2 regions of the Pseudoxanthomonas sp. LjRoot143 genome follow, and region 2 is predicted to be linked to the other one. Evidence: predicted binding sites of a transcription regulator. Region 2 holds the regulator's gene; the other holds the start of a gene.
The links. Region 2 encodes FliA, which starts transcription of late flagellar genes. Its sites were predicted from a motif close to TAAAGTTTNNCNNNCNNNGGCCGATAA; they were not measured.
Positions count from the first base shown of each region.

Region 1: ACSQ1W_RS06080 (HDOD domain-containing protein) is a predicted target of FliA. The motif match lies at 3,458-3,484, and genes of this name have one in related genera.

Region 1 covers NZ_CAXUPM020000001.1:1,289,828-1,299,915, reverse strand. The annotation lists gene ACSQ1W_RS06090 (putative bifunctional diguanylate cyclase/phosphodiesterase) at 1-1,768, shown strand, start outside; gene ACSQ1W_RS06085 (DUF6151 family protein) at 1,786-2,376, opposite strand; gene ACSQ1W_RS06080 (HDOD domain-containing protein) at 2,482-3,444, opposite strand; gene ACSQ1W_RS06075 (PA2169 family four-helix-bundle protein) at 3,624-4,079, shown strand; gene ligD (non-homologous end-joining DNA ligase) at 4,174-5,259, opposite strand; partial or broken gene ligD (non-homologous end-joining DNA ligase) at 5,205-6,704, opposite strand; gene ACSQ1W_RS06060 (GIY-YIG nuclease family protein) at 6,774-7,403, opposite strand; gene ACSQ1W_RS06055 (Ku protein) at 7,407-8,324, opposite strand; gene ACSQ1W_RS06050 (DksA/TraR family C4-type zinc finger protein) at 8,406-8,672, opposite strand; gene ACSQ1W_RS06045 (M14 family metallopeptidase) at 8,769-9,695, opposite strand; gene ACSQ1W_RS06040 (class I SAM-dependent methyltransferase) at 9,817-10,088, shown strand, end outside.
Region 2 covers NZ_CAXUPM020000001.1:2,048,572-2,058,659, reverse strand. The annotation lists gene ACSQ1W_RS09755 (chemotaxis protein CheW) at 1-589, opposite strand, end outside; gene ACSQ1W_RS09750 (ParA family protein) at 586-1,368, opposite strand; gene motD (flagellar motor protein MotD) at 1,368-2,330, opposite strand; gene ACSQ1W_RS09740 (flagellar motor protein) at 2,349-3,089, opposite strand; gene ACSQ1W_RS09735 (chemotaxis protein CheA) at 3,308-5,050, opposite strand; gene ACSQ1W_RS09730 (hypothetical protein) at 5,078-5,221, opposite strand; gene ACSQ1W_RS09725 (protein phosphatase CheZ) at 5,259-5,876, opposite strand; gene ACSQ1W_RS09720 (chemotaxis response regulator CheY) at 5,876-6,256, opposite strand; gene ACSQ1W_RS09715 (RNA polymerase sigma factor FliA) at 6,374-7,126, opposite strand; gene ACSQ1W_RS09710 (MinD/ParA family protein) at 7,123-8,001, opposite strand; gene flhF (flagellar biosynthesis protein FlhF) at 7,991-9,676, opposite strand; gene flhA (flagellar biosynthesis protein FlhA) at 9,725-10,088, opposite strand, start outside.

The DNA of each region.
Region 1 (10,088 bases), 760 kb from region 2:
CCGGCGCCTGCTGCTGGGCGCGATGCTGATGGGCATCGGCATCGCGCTGATGCACTACATCGGCATGGCGGCGCTGCAGATGCAACCGGGCATCGATTACCACCCCGGCTGGTTCACCCTGTCCATCGTGATCGCCGTGGTCGCCTCCGGGGCCGCGCTGTGGATCGCCTTCCACCTGCGTCGCGGCGGGCGCCGCAAGCACCTGCTGCGGGTGCTGGCCGCGGTGGTGATGGGCTTCGCGATCGTCGGTATGCATTACACCGGCATGGCGGCGGCCGAGTTCCCTGCCGACAGCTGGTGCGGCGCCGCGCGTGACGGTGGCGTGCCCGCGCAGTGGCTGGCGATCCTGGTGGTCGTGGCGACCGTCTCCATCATGGGCATCGCGCTGCTCGTTTCGGTACTGGACCGGCAGATGCACGCACGCACGCACCACCTGGCGAACTCGCTGGCGCGCGCCAACGAGGAACTGGTGCAGGCGGCGCTGCACGACCCGCTCACGCGCCTGCCCAACCGCATCCTGCTGCAGGACCGGATCGAGCAGGCGATCGAGAAGGCCAAGCGCAAGCACGAACAGTTCGCCGTCATGTTCCTCGACCTGGACGGCTTCAAGGGCATCAACGACGCCTACGGCCACCAGGCCGGCGATGCGCTGCTCGCGGACGTGGCCGCCCGCGTGCGCGGCCTGCTGCGCAGCCAGGACACCCTCGCACGCCTTGGCGGCGACGAGTTCGTGCTGATCATCGCCACCACCGACCCCGAAGGCGCCGCCATGGTGGCCCAGCGCATCATCGATACCGTCGCGACGACGGCGCTGCCGGTGCAGGGCGTCGACCTGCATGTCACCGGCAGCATCGGCATCGCGCTGTACCCCTCCGACGGCGACAGCGAGCGCGAGCTGATGGCGCATGCCGACGCCGCGATGTACCACACCAAGGACAACGGCCGGAACGGATACACGTTCTTTGCGCCGTCGATGAACATCAGTGCCCACCAGCAGGTCAAGCTGCTGAACGAGCTGCGCCGCGCCGTCGAGCGCGACGAACTGGTCCTCCACTACCAGCCGAAGTTCGCCGCGCCGGATTACCGCATGGTGGGCGCCGAGGCCTTGCTGCGCTGGCAGCATCCGGAACTGGGACTGCTCTCGCCGGGCGCCTTCATTCCCGCGGCGGAGCGCAGCGGCCTGATCCTCGCACTGGGCGATTGGGTACTCGACGAGGCCTGCCGTCAGATGCGGGCCTGGCGCGAAGCCGGCCACGTGATCGACAACGTGGCGATCAACCTGTCGCCGCTCCAGTTCTCGTCGCCCTCGCTGGTCGAAGCCGTCGCCAGCGCGCTGGCCCGGCACGGCGTGCCGGCCGACAGCCTCACGCTGGAGATCACCGAAACCACTGCGATGCGCGACGCGGATGCCAGCCTGGGCATCCTCGACGAACTGACGCGGATGGGCGTGAAGATCTCCATCGACGATTTCGGCACCGGCTACTCGAGCCTGCTGTACCTGAAGCGCCTGCCGGCGGACGAACTGAAGATCGACCGCGCCTTCGTGCACGAACTGGAAACCAATGCCGACGACGTGGCCATCGTGGCATCGATCATCGCGCTGGGGAAAACGCTGAACCTGCGCGTGGTGGCGGAAGGCGTCGAAACGCCGGGACAACGCCAGCATCTGCGGCGCCTCGGCTGCGACCTCTACCAGGGATACCTGATGGGCGAGCCCGTGGAAGCCGACCTGCTGTTCACCGCGCGCGTCGACCGCCAGTTCGCCTGACGTTATACGCGCGACGCTCAGGCAGGTTCCGGGCGCGCGGACCTGCGCTCCTGCGCACTGAGTGGATGCGCGGTCCTGTGCGGCTGCCCGTTCATGTCGAAGAACAGCGACGGCGTCTGCCTGCGCAGTTTCGCCATCGTGATGCCGGCGGCGATCCGCAGGCCCCCGACCACCAGGGCGAACGGCGTCGGCCGCACGCGGTCCATGGCGGAGCCTGCATTCAGTACGATCCGGTCGCGTGGGCCGAAGGCCGCGTCCCGCTCCACCGCATCGGGCAGGCACGCGGCCACCATGCCGACGTAGGCCGTCTTGCCGTCCCGCGGTGTATTGCCCAACGGCGTGCGGCAACAGCCCGCGTACCAGCGCAGCAGGCCGCCTTCGCGCAGGCACAGGCCCGCGATGTGCTCTTCGCCCGAGGTGAACGTCACCGCATCGGGATTCATCGCGATGATGTCGGTCCCGCCCTGCGCATCCATCACGCCAGGCTGGCCGAGATGGCGTGCATACGCCTGGCAGTCGTGGCAGTAGCACGTGGCGCGTGCGTACGCGCGGCGCGCATTCACCGTGCCCTGCACTTTTCCGCATCGGCAACGCAATTCGAGTGTCATGGATACACCTCGTCGTTGGACTTTGCCTGATCGAGGGATACCGCATGCGAGATAAGGATCGCGTCAAGCGCGCGTGCGTTGCCTGACTGGTGGGCAAACGAAACGTCAGGCTGCCGCGTCGGATGCCGGCGGGAGTTCCATCACCCTGCTGGCTTCAGGTGCCGCCCGCGAGAGCGCGCGGGCCAGCCCGCTGGCGGCCGCGATATCGCCGGCATCCTGCTCATGCAATGCCAGCATGACACGCTCCGACAGCCCCCACGCGCCTGCGACCGCACGCCCCAGACGGGGCGACCAGCGATGCAACAGCTCGGCCAGCGCGTCGGCAGCGGGCAATGCGCCCGCATTACGCTCGACGGCATCCCGGAGCGCCTGCACGACCACGATCGCGCCCAGCCCCTGCAACAGCGCCAGCAACTGCGCAGCAAAGACGTCCTCGCGACCGCCTGCGCGCGCGGCGTCGGCGGCGATCAGCGCGGTGCGCTGCGTGTGGTCCCAGATCAGGTCCGGCAGGCGCCCGAAAACGCCGCCCTCCATCTTCATCACCGGCTGCATCAGCGCGACGGCGACCAGGTGGCGCAGGCCGTCGACACCGACCATCGCCACCGCACGGTCCAGGCTTTCCACGGGTGCCGCGTGGCTGCGATAGAGCGCGCTGTTCGCCAGTTTCAGCAGGTTGGCCGCCAGTGCGGGATCGCGCGCGATGATGCCCGCGATATCCCGGCTCGACGCCTCTTCGTCGTTGAGGGTGCTGAGCAGGTGCGGCAGCAGCTGCGGTCGCCGCGGCAGGCGCTGCGGATCCTCGGCGAAGCGCGCCAGCGCACGTGCAGTGGCGGCGATGACAGGCTCCCCCTCGTCCGGCGACCGCGGCGCTGCGGCATCCACCCCGGCGAGGCGCAGCAGCGGTCCGGCCCAGTCGCGCGGCGGCGCCTCGTGCGACAACGATGCGACGGTATCGGCCCGCTCCGTCACGCCACGCATGCGCGGTGACGCGGCCTGCGCACGCCGGCCCCTCGACCACCACTTCGTCACTCTCGCAAGCAGCGGCACGCGCACCGGCCCTTTTCGCATGTTCGATCTCATGCCATCGGCCGCGTAACGGAAATCTTTAGCGATCTTTACGGCGGCTTCGCACGCTCGCCATGTTCATGAATCGTGGTGTCGCGAGGTCACGCGATGTTGATCCCCGGTACGCCACGGTGGAGCTCCGGAAGGCGGCTCGCCCTCCCCCATCCCACTGAGGAGTTCCCATGAATACGCAGAAGAAGATTCAGCACAGCCTCAATGATCTGATCCAGATCGCGCGCGACGGCCACAGCTTCTACACCGAAGCCGCAGGCAAGGTGAAGGATGCGGAACTCGCATCGCTGTTCACGCGCATCGCCGGCGTCAAGCAGGACATCGTGGCGCGCCTGAGCGCCACCGTCGCGGCGACCGGCGGCACGCCCGCCGAGCACGGCACGATGGTCGGCAGCATGCAGCAGTTCTACGGCAAGGTCCGCGCGGCCCTGGGCGACACCACGTACGGCTACGTCGCCGAGCTCGAGGAATCCGAGGACCGCCTGCTCAAGGCGTTCAACGAAACCATCAGCGACGACGACACCCCGGCCGCGGCGCGCGCTGAAGCGCAGGCCCTGCTGCCCAGCGTGCGCGAATGCCACAACGTGATGCGGGATCGCAAGCAGGTACTGAAGCGCGCCAGCTGAGCCGGCGGGCAAGCGGCACCGATACGAAGCCCCGCTCTGGCGGGGCTTCTCGCTGGAGACGCATGGCCTGCCTGTTCGCGGCAGTCGAGAGACCTCAGCGGGACTTCGCCCGTTTGCGCGCGCCCTGGGTCAGCCTCGCCGCGACCGCTGCAAGATCCTGCTTCCCGCGCATGTAGTCGCCCCACGGATGTTCGCCGATGCGCGCCATCCGGCGCGGCGCGGAGGCCAGCGTATAGGCGTCACCGCCCTTGATGCGCCCCAGCTCCTCCCAGCGCAGGGGCATCGCCACCGGGGCACCGTCGCGCGCCCGCAGCGAGAACGAGGCCACGCTCGTCGCACCGCGTCCGTTGCGCAGGTAGTCGATGAAGATGCGACCCTTGCGGAACTTCTTCGCCGCGGTCGCGACATACGCCAACGGCTCGGAGGCCGCCATCGACTCGGCGAAGGCATGCGCGAAGTCCTTCGCCTGCGTCCACGGACAGGCGGGTTTCAACGGCACGACCACATGCAGGCCCTTGCCGCCGGACGTACGCACGTACGACGTCAATCCCAGCCCGCGCAGGCGCTTGCGGACCAGCCGTGCCGCGTCCACCACGCGTGCCCATGCCACATCCGGCCCCGGATCGAGATCGAAGACGATGCGGTCGGCCAGATCGGGCGCCTCCGCCCGCGCGCCCCACGGATGGAACTCGAGCGCATTGAACTGCGCGAGTTCCAGCAGACCGGTTTCATCGCGCACCACGAGATAGTCCGCGCGTGCGCCACCCTCTTCCTCCAGCGGCACCACGTCCACCTGCTCCATGCCCGGCGTTGGTGCTTCTGGAAGAAACACGGCCGCCCCGCGCCCTGCGGGCAGCGCACGATGGACAGGGGGCGGCCTTCGATCTCGGGCAGCAGCCAGCGCGCCATCGCGTGGTAATAGTCGAAGACCTGTTGCTTGGTGATGCCGCTGTCGGGGAAAACGACGCGTTCGGGATGCGTCAGTTCCACCCCGTCGGCGGCCTTTGAAGCGCGGCGCGAGGCAGGCATGGCGGATACGCTCCGTGCGGGAGGCGGTGGATCGCGCAGGTCGGCCGCGCGCTTGTCGCGACGGATCGTCTTCAGCGAAGGCTGCCGCAACAGGCCCTGGTTGCCCAGGCCATGGTGGAAGACCTCCGCGACCAGCGTGGGCGCGACCCATCGGGCCCGGCGCAGTTCCGGATCGTCGCTCTCCACGCGTGCGGTGGGCGTGCTGCGTGCACGCGGCGCCAACTGTGCCGCCAGCGTACCCAGCAGCTCGCGGCTGAAACCGGTGCCCACGCGGCCCGCATAACGCCAGCCACGCGCACCCTCCGGCGCCGCCAGCAACAGCGCACCCAGGCCGCTGCGGCTGCCCTTCGGCGCGGTGTAACCGACGACCGCGAATTCGTCGGAGGCGCGCTGCTTGATCTTGCGCCAGGCATCGCCGCGACCGGCGTGATACGGCGCATCGGCACGCTTGCTGATGATGCCCTCCAGCCCGCGCTCCAGCGCCATCGCCAGCGCGTCGTCGCCGCGCCCGACGATATGCGAGCTGTACACCAGCCGGTCGGGCGGCGACTTCAGGATTTCCGCCAGCAGCGCCTTGCGCTGGTACTGCGGGCAGCGGGCCAGGTCCACGCCATCGACCTGCAGGATGTCGAAGAGCACGTACGACAGCGCCGCCTGCTTCTCGCCGGACAGGGTGGCCTGCAGCAGGCCGAAGTCCTCCTGCCGTCCGCCCCCTGCCACCAGTTCGCCATCGAGCACCGCATCATCCAGGGCGAGCGCTTCGAGGGCCGCGACGATCTCGGGCGCCTTCGCGGTCCATTCGATCTCGTTGCGCGACCACAGCCTGGCCCTGCCCTTCGCGATCTGGGCGACCAGCCGATAACCGTCCCACTTGGCCTCGTGCAGCCACGTATCGCCCTGGGGAACATGTTCCTGCAGTTTCGCCAGCTGCGGCGTGCGGAAGCCAGGACGGTGGCTGGTCGCGCGCGCGCCATCCAGCCGCGCCGCACGCCGCGCCCAACGCTCGGTCCCGCGCGAGGCGACGACGGCACGCTGGCGTACCTTGTGCACCGGTGGCGCGGACTTCCCGCCTACGGGCGTCACGTCCTGCAGCAGGTCGTCGGCCTCCTGCGTGCCGGCGAAATCGTCGCGCTCCTTGAACAGCAGCCACTGCGGCTGGCGCGCCTGCCTGTGCGTCCGGACCAGATGCCAGCCGCCCTTGAGCTTGTCGCCGAACATGCGGAAGCGCAGATGGCCCTTGGCGAGTTGCGCTTCGGCATCGCCATCGGTCGTCCACAGGCCACGGTCGAAGGTGGCGACGTGGCCGCCGCCGTACTGCCCCTTCGGGATGTCGCCCTCGAAGTCGGCATAGTCGATCGGGTGGTCCTCGACCTCGGCCGCCAGCCGCTTCACGTCCGGGTCGAAACTGGGGCCCTTGGGCACGGCCCAGCTCTTCAGCGTGTCGCCGACCTGCAGGCGGAAATCGTAGTGGCGGTGGCTGGCGTGATGCAGCTGGACCACGAAGATGGGCCGCTTGCCGCGCACGCGGCGCCCGTCCGACGCCGGTTCCGGTGTGCGGTCGAAACGACGCTTGCGGCGGTACTCCTGCAGGCTCATCGGCATCCTCGACTGCGCCCGTTATGCCGCGTGCGCCGTCAACAGCACGTGCAAGACCGGATGCGCCCCTCAGCGCGGCGCCAGTGTGTTGCGCATCAGCCAGGCCTGCAGCGCCGGAGATACGGCATCGTCCAGCGGCACCCCGACCACCGCATAAGCGTCCAGTGCATCCCGCAAGGCGGCCAGCGGCGGCCACGCCGTGGCGGAGGGCCACGCCTCGGGCGTGCCACAGCGCGCGATCGCCGCCTGTTCACCGGCGTCCAGCCCGTCGCGCCCGGCCCGAAGGCGTTGCGCGACCCAATCGCGTAGCGGCGCGTGCACGACGAACCCTTGCAGGACCAGGTCATCGCGTACACCCTCCAGCACCGTCAGCGCGCCACGGAACCATTCGGTATGCCCGGCCGCCTTCGCCGGCACCTGCAACGGCGGCAGCGCCAGATGCTCGCGCAGCACGCGCTTCCAGCGGGTTTCCCAACTGCGCGCCTCGCGCACGCTGCCGGCCTCGGCCAGCCAACCGCGGTCGAGGTCGAAGAATTCGTACCAGCGCGGCGAGAACGCCCGCATGCGGGCCAGCGGATCGATGGCGATGCCCAGCTTGGCGTGGTCTTCGTACGCGCAGGGCAACACGTACAGGCATGCGCGTCCGCTGGCCCCGGTGCCGACGCCGTCCACCGGCACGATGCGGCGCCCGCCCGCCATGGATCAGCGCGAGGCCGCCTTGCGTGCGCGCTTGGCGGGCGCCTTCTTCGCGCTCTTGGCGGCCTTCTTTGCTGTCTTCCTGGCGGGCGCTTTCTTCGCAGCCTTCTTGGCCGGCGTGCGCTTCTTGCTGTCCAGGCTCTGCTGCAGCAGCGCCATGAAGTCCACCACGTTGGTGGCGGTGTCCTCGCGCTCGGCCGCTTCTTCGTCCACGATCTTCGTGGTGGCGCCCCGGGCCTTGATGCGCTTCTTGATGATCGCCTCCAGGCGCTTACGGAACTCGTCCTGGTAATCGTCGGGCTTCCATGTCGCCGACATCGAGCCGATCAGCGTCTCGGCCATCTCGCGCTCCTTGGCGGTGATGCGGTAGTCGCTCGCCTTGCCGCCCGGCAGCTTGTACTCCTCCGGGTCCACGAGTTCCTGCGGATAGCGCAGCATCATCAGCACCAGCGCATCGCCCTCCGGTACCACCGCGCACAGGTACTCGCGCGTGCGGATCACCACCCGCGCCACGCCCACCTTGCCGGTGCGCTCCAGCGTGTCGCGCAACAGCACGTAGCCCTTCTCCGCCTTCTTGCCCGGCACCAGGATGTAAGGCTTCTCGAAGAAGCGCAGGCCGATCGCATCGCGGTCGACGAAGGCCTCGACGTCGACCGATTCATGCGTCTGCGGCGCGGCCGAGGCGATGTCTTCCTTCTCGACGACCACGTAGCTGCCCTTGTCGTACTCGAAGGCCTTGACGATGTCCTTCCACGGCACTTCCTCGCCGGTGTCGGCGTTGACGCGCTCGAAGCGGATGGGCTTCTTGTCGCGGGAGTCGAGCATGCGAAAGCTGATGTCCACCTTGCGTTCGCCGGACATCAGCGAGACGGGGACGTTGAGGAGGCCGAACGACAGCGTGCCGGTCCAGATGGGGCGAGCCATGGCGTGCCTGCGGGGACGGAGGGGCAGCCATCGTGTGCAGCCAGGACGGAAACGGATGTGAAGACATCCGCAGCACGCGGATCAGCGCAGCTGGCTGTCCTTGCTGCCGCGCCGGTTGTACAGGCCGGCGCCCTGCTCTTCCTGGTCGGCCGCTTCCTGGCAGTCCACGCACAGGCGCACGCCCGGCACGGCCTTCTGGCGCGCCACCGGAATCGGTTTATCGCATTCCTCGCAGTGCGTCAGGCTTGGCCCCTTGGGCAACGCGCGGCGTGCACGCTCGATGCCGTCCTTGACGGTCGCATCGATCTGGTCCTGCACGGCGCCATCGCCGGCCCATCCGGTTGCCATGGTGGTCTCCTCGCGGATCGCGGTTGCCGGGACAGCTTACGCCGCCGCCGGCAACGGGTTACTCACGAACAGGAATGGGGCCGATGCGGCCCCGCCTCAACCGTGCGCCAGCGCGTAGTCGATCGCGGCCACCACCGCCGCCACCTGCGCGTCGTTGCATTGCTGCGGCGTGGCCTTGGGGCTGTCGGGGTACACCTCGGTGATGGTGGTGTAGCGCGCCTCGGTGATGCCGGTGCACAGGCCCAGCGACGTCACCGGGTACTCGATCACGCCCTCGGCGACGACCGGGGAACCGATGATCTCGCCCTGCGCATCGGCCGGCGCGATATGGGTCACCGCTGCCACGGCGGCGATCACCGCCCGCTGGAAATCCGGCTGCCGACGCTCGCTGTCGTCCACCAGGTAGAAGCCGTCCGGGATCTCGCCCGGCTCGTAAGGCTTGCCATCGCGCGCCGCCAGCGCGGGACGGAACTCGGTCTCGTCGCTGTCGGTGGTCTCGTGCAGGTCGATGTGCATCAGCACACGGTCCTTCAGCGGTGCCACCAGCGCGATCAACGCCGCGGATTCCTGTGCGGGGCTGTCGGCACGGAACGAGCGGTTCGGGTCCAGCGCATCGGCGTTCCAGCGGTGGTTGCGTTCGTAACCCCACGGACTGACGCACGGCACGACCAGAATATTCGCCTTGCCCGCGTAGTCGGCTGCGCGCTGCTCCAGGAACTGCAGCGCGCCGTGCACGCCGCTGGTCTCGTAGCCGTGCACGCCGCCGGTCACCAGCATCGTCGGCAACACCTCGTCCCAACCGCGGCTGCGCACGGCGAACAACGGATAGGTCTCGCCGGGGCCGTAGTCGAGGGTGCCGTACTGCTGCACGTCGAAGCGTTCGCGCAGCGCGTCGATCGCGACGACGACATCGTCCACGTACCGGCGGCGCACGCGCTGCTGCGCGCGCCACTGCGCCTTGTCCGCCGCGTCCCAGGGCTGGCCCGGGGTGCCGATGGGATGGAAGCGGTCGAATGTGGTCATGGCAATCGCGGCTGCAGAACAAGGGTCCGCACTATACCAGTGGGGTCTACATCACTCGCTGGACTGTCTTCTGCGCGCCAACGCGGCGAAAATGCCGTGACATTCCCTGCACGAACGCCCGATGCCCCGCTACACCGGTCCCCTGCTCACCCGCGATACCGCCACTGCCCTGCTCGCCGCCCGCGAGCGCGGCGAGGAACGCTGGACGGGCTCGCTCGATCTCGGCCGTTCGCAGGGCGACGCACGCCTGGAAGCCGACCGCTGGGATTGGGGCGGCGTCGCCTATCCGTATGCCGGCAAGCTCAAGGAGCGCACGCTGTACTGGTGGGACGGCGAGGACTTCGAGCCGGTATCGCGCTACCAGGGATCGCTGATCAAGCTGGTGCCCACCGA
Region 2 (10,088 bases):
TCGCACGCGGGGGCGGCGCCACCGGCACCGGTGCCGCGGCGGCGGGTGCAGGCGCGACGCGCGAGGTCGGCGCGGCCCCGCCGTGCAGGGTGTCGAGCAGGGCTTCGAATTCGTCGTCGCCGATCAGATCGCCCTCGGTGCCTGCGCGGACAGGGGCCACGGCCAGTGCGACCGGTGCCGGGTCGGCGGGTGCGGTCACCACGGCGGTCGGCACGCCGTTGCCATGCAACTGGTCGAGCAGGGCTTCGAACTCGTCGTCGTCGATCAGGTCGGCTTCGCTGCCGGCGCGCACGGGCGCGACCGCGAGGACAGGCGGCGGCGTCGTTGCGGGCGCGGGCGCCGCCGTGATGGCGGCCGGCGCGGCATCGCCATGCAGGGTGTCGAGCAGGGCCTCGAATTCGTCTTCGGTGATCAGATCGGCTTCGCTGCCGGCGCGCACGGGCGCCATGGCCAGCGGCGGCTCGGCGGCCGGCGCGGTATCGATGACGACAGGAGCGGTCGCCGCCGGCTCGGCGGCCTGCACGGGCGCCACGGCGGCATCGCCGAGCAGGTCGAGCAGGTAGTCGTCGAGGACGGCGGGGGTGGTCATGCGGCCTGCTCCGTGTCGCGGGCTTCGGTCAGCAGCAGCCAGTCCAGCGCGCGGCGGTAGGCCGACAGTCCACGGCCGGGATAGGCGGTGGCCGGGCTGGAACGCGTCAGTACGTCGACGCTGCAGATGCGGGTGTCGTTGGGAATGGCATCGTTCCAGACGCGCTCGCCGTACTCGTCCTGCATCGCCTTCAGCGTGTCGGCGCCAGTGCGCGTGCGCTTGTCGTGCAGCGTGGGCAGGATCGACACCGGCAGTTCGCGGTGGCGCGAGCGCTGGATCATCTCCGCCGTGCGGCACATGCCTTTCAGGCCATGCAGTGCCAGCGGTTCGGTCTGCGTCGGGATGATGACGTGGTCGGCTGCGGCCAGCGCGTTGACCATCAGCAGGCCGAGCGTGGGCGGGCAGTCGAACAGCACGTGGTCGTAGGCGTGGCCGCCGCGCGCCAGCGCGTTGGACAGCGCCAGGCCGAGGCCCGGCTGGGTGGCGCTGCGGCGTTCCAGCGTCGCCAGCGGCGTCTGCGCGGCGACGAAGGAGAGGTTCTCGATTTCGGTGCTGCGCGCCACGCTGGCCAGCGTCGGCGGCTGTTCGTCGAACAGGTCCAGCACGCCGGTCGGCTGCGGATCGGTGGCCAGGCCGAACGCGCGCGTCAGCGATGCATGCGGATCCAGGTCGATCAGCAGCACGCGATGGCCGCGCATGGCCAGGCCGCGCCCGAGGGCGAGGGTGGTGGTGGTCTTGCCGACGCCGCCTTTCTGGTTGGCGATTGCCCACACGCGCATCACTGGACTCCTTCATGGACCTGGGGCGCCGGCGGCGCTCCGGGCATGGGCGACGCGGCGTGGGCCGGCAGCGGCGGCAGCGAGATCACTGACGGCGGCGGCGGGGCCTGTTCCTGTGCCTGCAAGTTCGGTGCCGGACCGGTGGGGCTGGCCAGGATGATCAGCAGCACACGGCGGTTGGCGTTGCGGCCTTCCTGGGTGGCGTTGTCGGCGATGGGGCGGAACTCGCCGTAGCCGATCATCGCCAGCCGCTCCGGCGGAATTCCGTCGCGCACGAACAGGTGGACCACGCTGGCGGCGCGCGCCGACGACAGCTCCCAGTTCGAGGGGAACTGCGAGGTGCGGATGGGGCGGTCGTCGGTATAGCCCTCCACGCGCACCGAATTGGGCACGTTGCCCAGCACCGCGGCGAGCTTGCCCACGGTCTGCTGGGCCTGCGGGTCCAGCGCCGCCGAGCCGGTGGCGAACAGGATGTCGCTGTTGATCTGCACTTCCAGCCACAGTGCCGAGCGCTTGATGGTGACCAGCTTCTCGTCGATCAGTGGCGCGAGCGCGCGCTCCAGGTCGTCGGCGATGCGCTTGAGTTCGCCCTGCGCGGCCTGCAGGCCCTTGGCGTCGAGCGACATGTTCATCTGCGACGCCATCGCCGCCAGCAGGGTGACGTTGGGCGACGGCGAGGGCGCGGAGGGTCCTTTCTTGGCGCCGGACTTGATCGGCGACGGCCGATCGTAGTCCGCGCCCTGCAACTGGTGGTTGCCCACCTGCACCGGATTGATCGTGCGCGGTGCACCGCCGAAGGCGGCGGTCAGGGAATCGGCCACCACCCGGTACTTGCCCTCGTTGACGGTGGAGATGGCGTACATCACCACGAAGAAGGCGAGCAGCAGCGTCATCAGGTCGGCGTAGGGAATCGCCCAGGCCTCGTGGTTGGCGTGCTCTTCGTGCTTCTTCCTGCGTGCCATCGCCGTCGTCCCGCAGGCTCAGTGCAGGAAGCCGGCCAGCTTGGCCTCGATGTTGCGCGGGTTCTCGCCCTGCGCGATGGCGATCAGGCCCTCGATGATCATTTCCTGCTCGCGGCTGCGGCCGCCGATCACACTCTTGAGCTTGCTGGCGATAGGCAGGAAGAACAGGTTGGCCGAGGCGATGCCGTAGATGGTCGCGGTGAACGCGGCAGCGATGCCGTGGCCCAGCTTGCTGGGATCGGCCAGGTTCTTCATCACCGCGATCAGGCCGAACACGGCGCCGATGATGCCCAGCGTGGGCGCGTAGACGCCCATCGCCTCGAACACCTTGGCGGCGGCCAGGTCCTGGTGTTCCTGGCCGTTGAGGTCGATTTCCATCATGTGGCGGATCGATTCCGGCTCCACGCCGTCGACCAGCATCTGCAGGCCTTTCTTCAGGAACGGATCGTCGAGCTGGTTCACCACCGGCTCGAGTCCCAGCAGGCCCTGCTTGCGGGCGATGTTGCTCCATTCGACGATCTGCGCGACCAGCGCGTCGCCTTCGGTGCCGGGCGGACGGATGATCCAGCGCACGATCGCCAGGGCGCGCTTGAACACCGGCGGCGGCGTATGCACCAGGATCGCGGCGATGGTGCCGAGGATGACGATGACGAACGCGGCCGACGACCACAGCGATGACAGGCCCGCGCCCTTGAGGATGCTGCCACCCACCAGGGCGACCAGCGCCAGGAGAAGTCCGATGAGGCTGAAGATGTCCATGGTCTGATCTATCGGCCCCGTTCAGGTCTACTTGAGGCGTGCGTCCTGCAGGAGCGATGTAAGTCGCGACCTTGATCACATCCGGATATCCGGTGTGGGAGCGACGTAAGTCGCGATGGCCGCGAGACGGGGTGGAGCAGGGTGTTGATGTCTGAAGGAAAGAGCTCGCGACTTACGTCGCTCCCACAACAGCACCGGTCCCTCAAATCGTTAGCGCGTCACGCCGTCGCGCGCAGTCCGTCGACGTCGAGGATCAGCGCCATGCGGCCGTCACCGATCAGGGTGGCGCCGGCGTAACCGGGCAGGCCGCGTACGGCGCGCGGCAGGGGTTTGATGACGACCTCCTCGCGGCCACGCACCTGGTCGACGATCAGGCCGAAGCGCTGTTCGCCCATCTGCAGCACCACGATGGTGAGCAGCGGCGCCATCACCGGATCCACGCGCAGCCACTGCCGCAGGTCGACCAGGGGCAGGGTGTGGGTCTGGCGGTCCAGCACGGCCTGGCCGTCGAACCAGCGCAGGCTTTCCGACGGCGCATGCAGCACTTCCATGACGCGCGCCAGCGGCAGTGCGTAGACCGGATCGCCGGCCTGCACCAGCAGCGTGGGCAGGATGGCCAGCGTCAACGGCACGCGGATGACGAAGCGGCTGCCGCGGCCCACGTCGGAATGGATGGTGATCTGGCCACTGAGTTCGCGGATGCGCGACTGCACCACGTCCATGCCGACGCCGCGGCCGGAGATGTCGGTGACCACGGCCTTGGTGGAGAAGCCGGCCATGAAGACCAGCTGCAGGCACTCGTCGTGTGTCAGACGGGCGGCCGCTTCCGGATCGATCAGCCCCTTCTCCAGCGCCTTCGCGCGCAGGCGCTCGGGATCGATGCCGGCGCCGTCGTCGCGGATCTCGATGGTGACGAAGTCGCCTTCCTGTTGCGCCGACAGGCGCACATGGCCGGCGCGCGGCTTGCTGCAGGCTTCGCGCAGCGAGGGCACTTCGATGCCGTGGTCGATGGCGTTGCGCACCAGGTGCACCAGCGGATCGGCCAGGGCTTCCACCAGGTTGCGGTCCAACTCGGTGTCGGCGCCGACCAGTTCCAGGTCGACTTCCTTCTGCAACTGGCGGGCGACGTCGCGCGCGACCTTGGGAAAGCGCGAGAACACCTTGCCGACCGGCTGCATGCGGGTGCGCATGACCGCGGTCTGCAGGCGGGCGGTGGCGATGTCGAGGCTGCTGACGGCGCGGTCGAGTTCCTCGTCGCGGATGCGGGCACGCAGCGTCTTGAGGCGGTTGCGCGACAGCACCAGTTCGCCGACCAGGTTGACGATGGCATCCAGCCGCTTGGTATCCACGCGGATGGTCTGTTCGGCCTCGCCGCCGGCCTTTGCGGCCGGCTTGGGTGCCGTGGGTTTCGCCGGCGTCGGGGCGGCCGCGACGGGGGCGGGGGGCGCTACGCTGGTCGGTGCGCCGCCGCCATGCAACTGGTCGAGCAGGGCCTCGAATTCGTCGTCGCCGATCAGGTCGCCGCCGGCCTGCGCTGCCGGTGCGACTGCCGCGGCAGGTTTCTGTGCAGGCGTGGGTGCGCTGCCGTGCACGTCGAACTGCTCGATCAGCGTCTGCGGCGCGTGCGGCGGTTCCTCGCCGGCGCCGACGGCGTCCAGCATCTGTTGCAGCCAGTCCAGCGATTGCTGGGCGGCGTCGAAGTGTTGTGCTTCCAGTGTCGCCTGGCCCGCGCGCACCAGTCCGAGCGTCTCCTCGGCCGCGTGGCAGAGATTGACCATCGCCTGGATGCCGAGGAAGCCGGCGCCACCCTTCAGCGTGTGGAAGCCGCGGAACACCGCATTGAGCTGGCCGCTGTCGGACGGGTCGTGCTCCAGCGTCACCAGCTGTTCGCCCAGCCGGTCGAGGATCTCCTGTGCTTCGATCAGGAAGTCGGCGGCGATTTCAGGGGTGACGGCAGACATGGGAGGACGGGGTACCGTGGCAGGCGATCAGCGGAAGGGATCGGGCAGGTGCATCGCGTGGGCGTGGCGGCGGCGCAGGAGGCGCCCGACCACGACATCGCACACCAGCAGCAATCCCACGAACAGCAGGACGACGGGATGGCGGGAACGGCGGGCGGAAGCAGCGTGCATGGCAGGTCTCCGGTTCCGCAGCGCACGTCCCCCGGGGCTACAACCCCAGGCCGGACAGCAGGTCGTCGGCGTCGTCCTGCGAAAACGCGTTGCGGTCAAGACCAGCAACGGCCGGGCCGGCGAGTTCTGAACCCTTCTCCTGCTTTTTTTCAGGCGGAGGCAGGCCGAGCGCGCCGAAACCCTCGTGCACGCGGCGCACGATGCCGGCCACGCGACGGATGATCTGGCCGGTGAGGTCCTGGTAGCTCTGCGCCAGCGCCATCTCGGACAGGCCCTTGCCGATGCGCTCCACCAGCGCCGCCTGTTCGGCGGACAGCGCGGTGGCCTTCAGTTCGGTCGCGTAGCCGCGGCACTGCTCGGCCAGGTCGAGGGTCTTGTGGCTGGCCTGTTCGGTCATTTCGACCACGTGGTCCAGGCGCGAGCAGGCGTCGTCGAGTTCGCCGGCATCGGTCGGGGGCAGTTCGCCCAGCGTCTGCGCGAGCTCGCGCGCCAGGCGTCCGAGACCTTGCATCATCGGCTGCGTGCGCCAGGCGGCGATCGCATCCAGTTCCCGGCGCCAACCGGCTTCGTCGCCCTGTTCCAGCGCATCGAGCGCGTGCTGCAGTTTTTCCACCAGCGCCGCGCGCGCACCGGTGGCATCGGCGACGGCGTTCATCAGGCGGCGGCTCCCAGGCGTTCGAAGATCTTGCCCAGCTTCTCTTCCAGCGTCTGTGCGGTGAACGGCTTGATGATGTAGCCGTTCACGCCGTTCTGCGCGGCCTCGATGATCTGTTCCCGCTTGGCTTCCGCGGTCACCATCAGCACCGGCAGCGTCTTGAAGCGGTCGTCGGCGCGGATGGCCTTCAGCAGCTCGATGCCGGTCATGCCCGGCATGTTCCAGTCGGTGACCACGAAATCGAAGCTGCCCTGGCCCAGCGCGGTCAGCGCGGTGGTGCCATCGTCGGCCTCGGCGGTGTTGGTGTAGCCGAGGTCGTTGAGCAGGTTCTTGATGATGCGGCGCATGGTGGAGAAGTCGTCCACGATGAGGATGCGCATGTTCTTGTTGGCGGTCACATCGAACTCCGGTAAAGCGTGCCCGGCGAGGGGCAACGGCAAGGCAGGGGCTGCACGCGGCGGCCTACCGGGGCTTTATCGGCAGGCTGCGGGGATTCTTCAGTCTTGGTCTTCCAGGCCGGCATCGGCCTTCTCGAACACCTGCAGGCGACCGCGCAGGCGCACCATGGCCTGGCCGTGGATCTGGCAGACGCGGGACTCGCTGACGCCCAGCACCGCGCCGATTTCCTTCAGGTTGAGCTCCTGCTCGTAGTACATCGACAGCACCAGCTGCTCGCGTTCGGGCAACTGACCGATGCACTTCACCAACTGCTGGCGGAACTCGCTGCGCTCCAGGTGCTGCTGCGGCGACGGGCCGCCGGTGCGCGTGGTGTTCGGTTCGCCGTGGTCGTCGATATGCGACTCCAGGCTCAGCACCTGGCCGCGCGCGGCGTCTTCCATCAGCCGCAGGTATTCCGGCAGCGGCATCTCCATGGCACTGGCCACTTCGGTGGCGATGGCGGCGCGGCCGGTGCGTTGCTCGATCTCCCGCACGGTGGCGGCGGCCTGGCGGGCGCGGCGGTGCACCGAGCGCGGCACCCAGTCGCCACGACGGATCTCGTCGATCATCGAACCGCGGATGCGGATGGAGGCGTAGGTTTCGAACGAAGCGCCCTGTTCGGCGTCGTAGCTGCGCGAGGCTTCCAGCAGGCCGATCATGCCGGCCTGGATCAGGTCGTCGATCTCCACGCTGGCCGGCAGGCGCGCCGCCAGGTGGTGGGCGATGCGGCGCACCAGGTCGGCGTGCTGGGTGACGAAGTCGTTCGCGCTGCTGCGTTGCACGGCGCGGTACTGGGCGGCGGCGGTGTTCATGCGGCCACCCCCCGCTGGATCAGGCGTTCGACGAAGAACTCGACGTTGCCGCGTGCGCCGACCGGCGGCTGCCAGCGGGCGGTGGTGCGCGCGATGTCGGTGATGGCGCGGGCGGACGGGCTGCCCGGGTAGGCCTTCACGACGGGCTGCTGGCGCTGCACGGCGCGGCGCAGCCAGTCGTCCTGCGGCACGGCGCCCAGGTAGTGCAGGGCGACGTCGCCGAGGAAGCGTTCGCAGACGCGGGCGAGCTTCTCGTACAGCTTCCTGCCTTCGTTGGGGTCGCGGACCATGTTGGCGATGACGTGCACGCGGTCCAGGCCGCGCTCGCGCGCCAGCACCTTGATCAGGGCGTAGGCGTCGGTGATCGAGGCCGGCTCGTCGCAGACCACCACCACGGTGTCCTGGGCGGCCTGGCAGAACGTCAGCACGCTGTCGCTGATGCCGGCGGCGGTGTCCACCACCATGAAGTCGAGCGCGCGTTGCAGTTCGGAGAACACGTTGACCAGGCCGACATGTTCGGCCGGCGTCAGTTCGGCCATGTGGCGGAAACCCGACGAGGCCGGCACCACCAGCACGCCCTCGGGGCCTTCCAGCAGCACGTCCTCGAGTCCGCAGCGGCCGGCGATCAGGTCGGCCAGGGTGAACTTCGGCGACAGGCCGAGCAGTACGTCGACGTTGGCCAGGCCCAGGTCGGCGTCCATCAGCAGCGTGCGCTTGCCCATTTCGGCCAGCGACACGGCGAGGTTGACCGACACGTTGGTCTTGCCCACGCCGCCCTTGCCGCCGGTGACGGCGACGACACGCACGGGATGGAACGCGCCGGGCAACGGCGGGGTGCTGCGGGGATTGGTCTGCAGCGGGTGATCAGGCGACATGGGTGGCCTCGGTCGAGCAGGGTTCGTCGGCTTCGCGGCGCAGCTGGTCCAGCCGCAGCACGAGGTGGGCGCTGTTGGCGCGGTGGAGGTCGTCGGGGACGCGCTGGCCGTCGGTCACCCAGGTCATCGGCAACTGGTGGTCGACCACCACGCTCAGCGCGCTGCCCAGGCGTCCGGTCTCGTCCAGCTTGGTCAGCACCACGCCTTGCGGCTGCACGGTGCTGAAGCGGCGGACCACTTCGTCCAGGTCGGAGAAGTGCGAATTGGCCGGCAGGCACAGCAGGGTCTTCACCTGGCCCGAGGCGCGCAGCCAGTTGAGCTGGCCGACCAGGTTGCGGTCGCGCTGGCCCAGGCCGGCGGTGTCGATCAGCACCAGCTTGTAGTCGCGCAGACGCTCCAGCACCAGCGCCAGGGTCTGCGCGCTGTCGGCCTCGTGCACGGCGATGCCGAGCTGGCGGCCGTAGCCGTGCAGCTGCTCGCGGCCGCCGACGCGGACGGTGTCGGTGGTGACCAGAGCGACATCGCGGGCGTTGTGGCGCTGCGCGAAGCAGGCCGCCAGCTTGGCGATGGTGGTGGTCTTGCCGGCGCCGGTCGGGCCGACCAGGGCGATGACGCCGCCGGTGTCGAGCAGATCGGTGTCGAGCACCGGCAGCTTCTTCGACAGCAGGCCCAGCATCAGGCCGCGGCCGCGATGCAGTTCGGTGTCGGCGGGAATCTGCAGGGCGATGTCGCGGGTGATGCCGGCGTCGAAGCCGTAGTCTTCCATCAGCTCCATCGCCTGCATGCGCACCGGCGAGCCGCGCAGGCGTTCGTCGGTGAGGCGATGCATCTCGCGCTCGATCATCTCGCGCATGGCGGACAGTTCGCCGCGCATCTGCACCAGCTGCTCGTCGCTCTCCCGCGCTTCCGCGGCGTTGTCGGTGACGACCGTCAGCGTCGGCACGGTGATGGCGGCCGGCATCGGGGCCGGTGCGGCGGCGGTCACGCGGGTGGCGTGCAGTGCGGCGACCGGTGCCGGTTCGGGTTCCGGCAGCGACAGCGGCGGGGCGATCGAGGGCAGCAGGGCGTCCAGATCGAGCGTGTCGTCGATCTCGGCGCGGTGCGAGGCCGGGCGGCGCGGGATCGCGGCCGGCTCGATCCTGGCGACCGGTTCGTTGGCGGGCGCGGCCGGCAGGCAGGCGGCCAGCTTGGCCGCGAAGGATTCGGGTTCGATCAGTTGCGGTGCGATGTCGCGGATGACCGGCGCCGGGATCTCGTCGTGGATCGGCGCGGGCGCGACAACCACCGGTGCGCGCGGAGGTGCGATCGGCGCGGCAGGTGCGATCGGGGCGGGCGCCGGCTTTGCGGCCTCGGCACGCGGGGCGGCGGGAGCGGCCGGCTGGCGACGGGCGAAGTAGCTGGCCGCAGCTTCGGCCGGCGACAGCGCCGGGGCGTTGGCGGCCGGTGCCTGCGGCGCCGGGTCGAGCAGCGGATGCAGCGGCGCGGCGGGCGCGGCCGGGCGCATCGCGTCCAGCGTGCGCTGCACCAGCGCTTCGTCGTAGTTGCTGGCGGCGACGATCTCGACACCATCCTCGGTGACCCGGTTGGACAGGATCACCGCGTCCGGGCCGTGTTCCTGCCGGACCATCGCGAAGGCGGTGCGCATGTCGGGGGCGACGAAGCGTTTGATTTTCATGGCGTGCTATCCGGTTCCAGGTCGCGTCGGGTTCTGCTGCTCCGGGTATCAGCTGATCGTGCCGACCAGCTTCAACCGCTTGTCCTCGGGAACCTCGCTGTAGGCCAGCACCGACAGCGAGGGGACGCTGTGGCGGACCAGGCGGGCGAGGGCGGCGCGGACCGTTCCCGGTACCAGCACCACCGCAGGCTCGCTGCGGGCTTCCTGCTTGGTCACCACGTCGGCGAGGCTCTGGTGCAGGCGTTCCGCCAGTCCCGGTTCCAGCGCCGCGCCGGTTCCCTGGGTACTGTCCTGCAAGACGCGTTCCAGATTCGGCGCCAAGGTATAGACGGGCAGTTCCGGCGCCATCCCGGAGATCTCCTGCACGATGAAACGGCCCAGCGAGGTACGTACGGCGGCCGTGAGCGCGGCC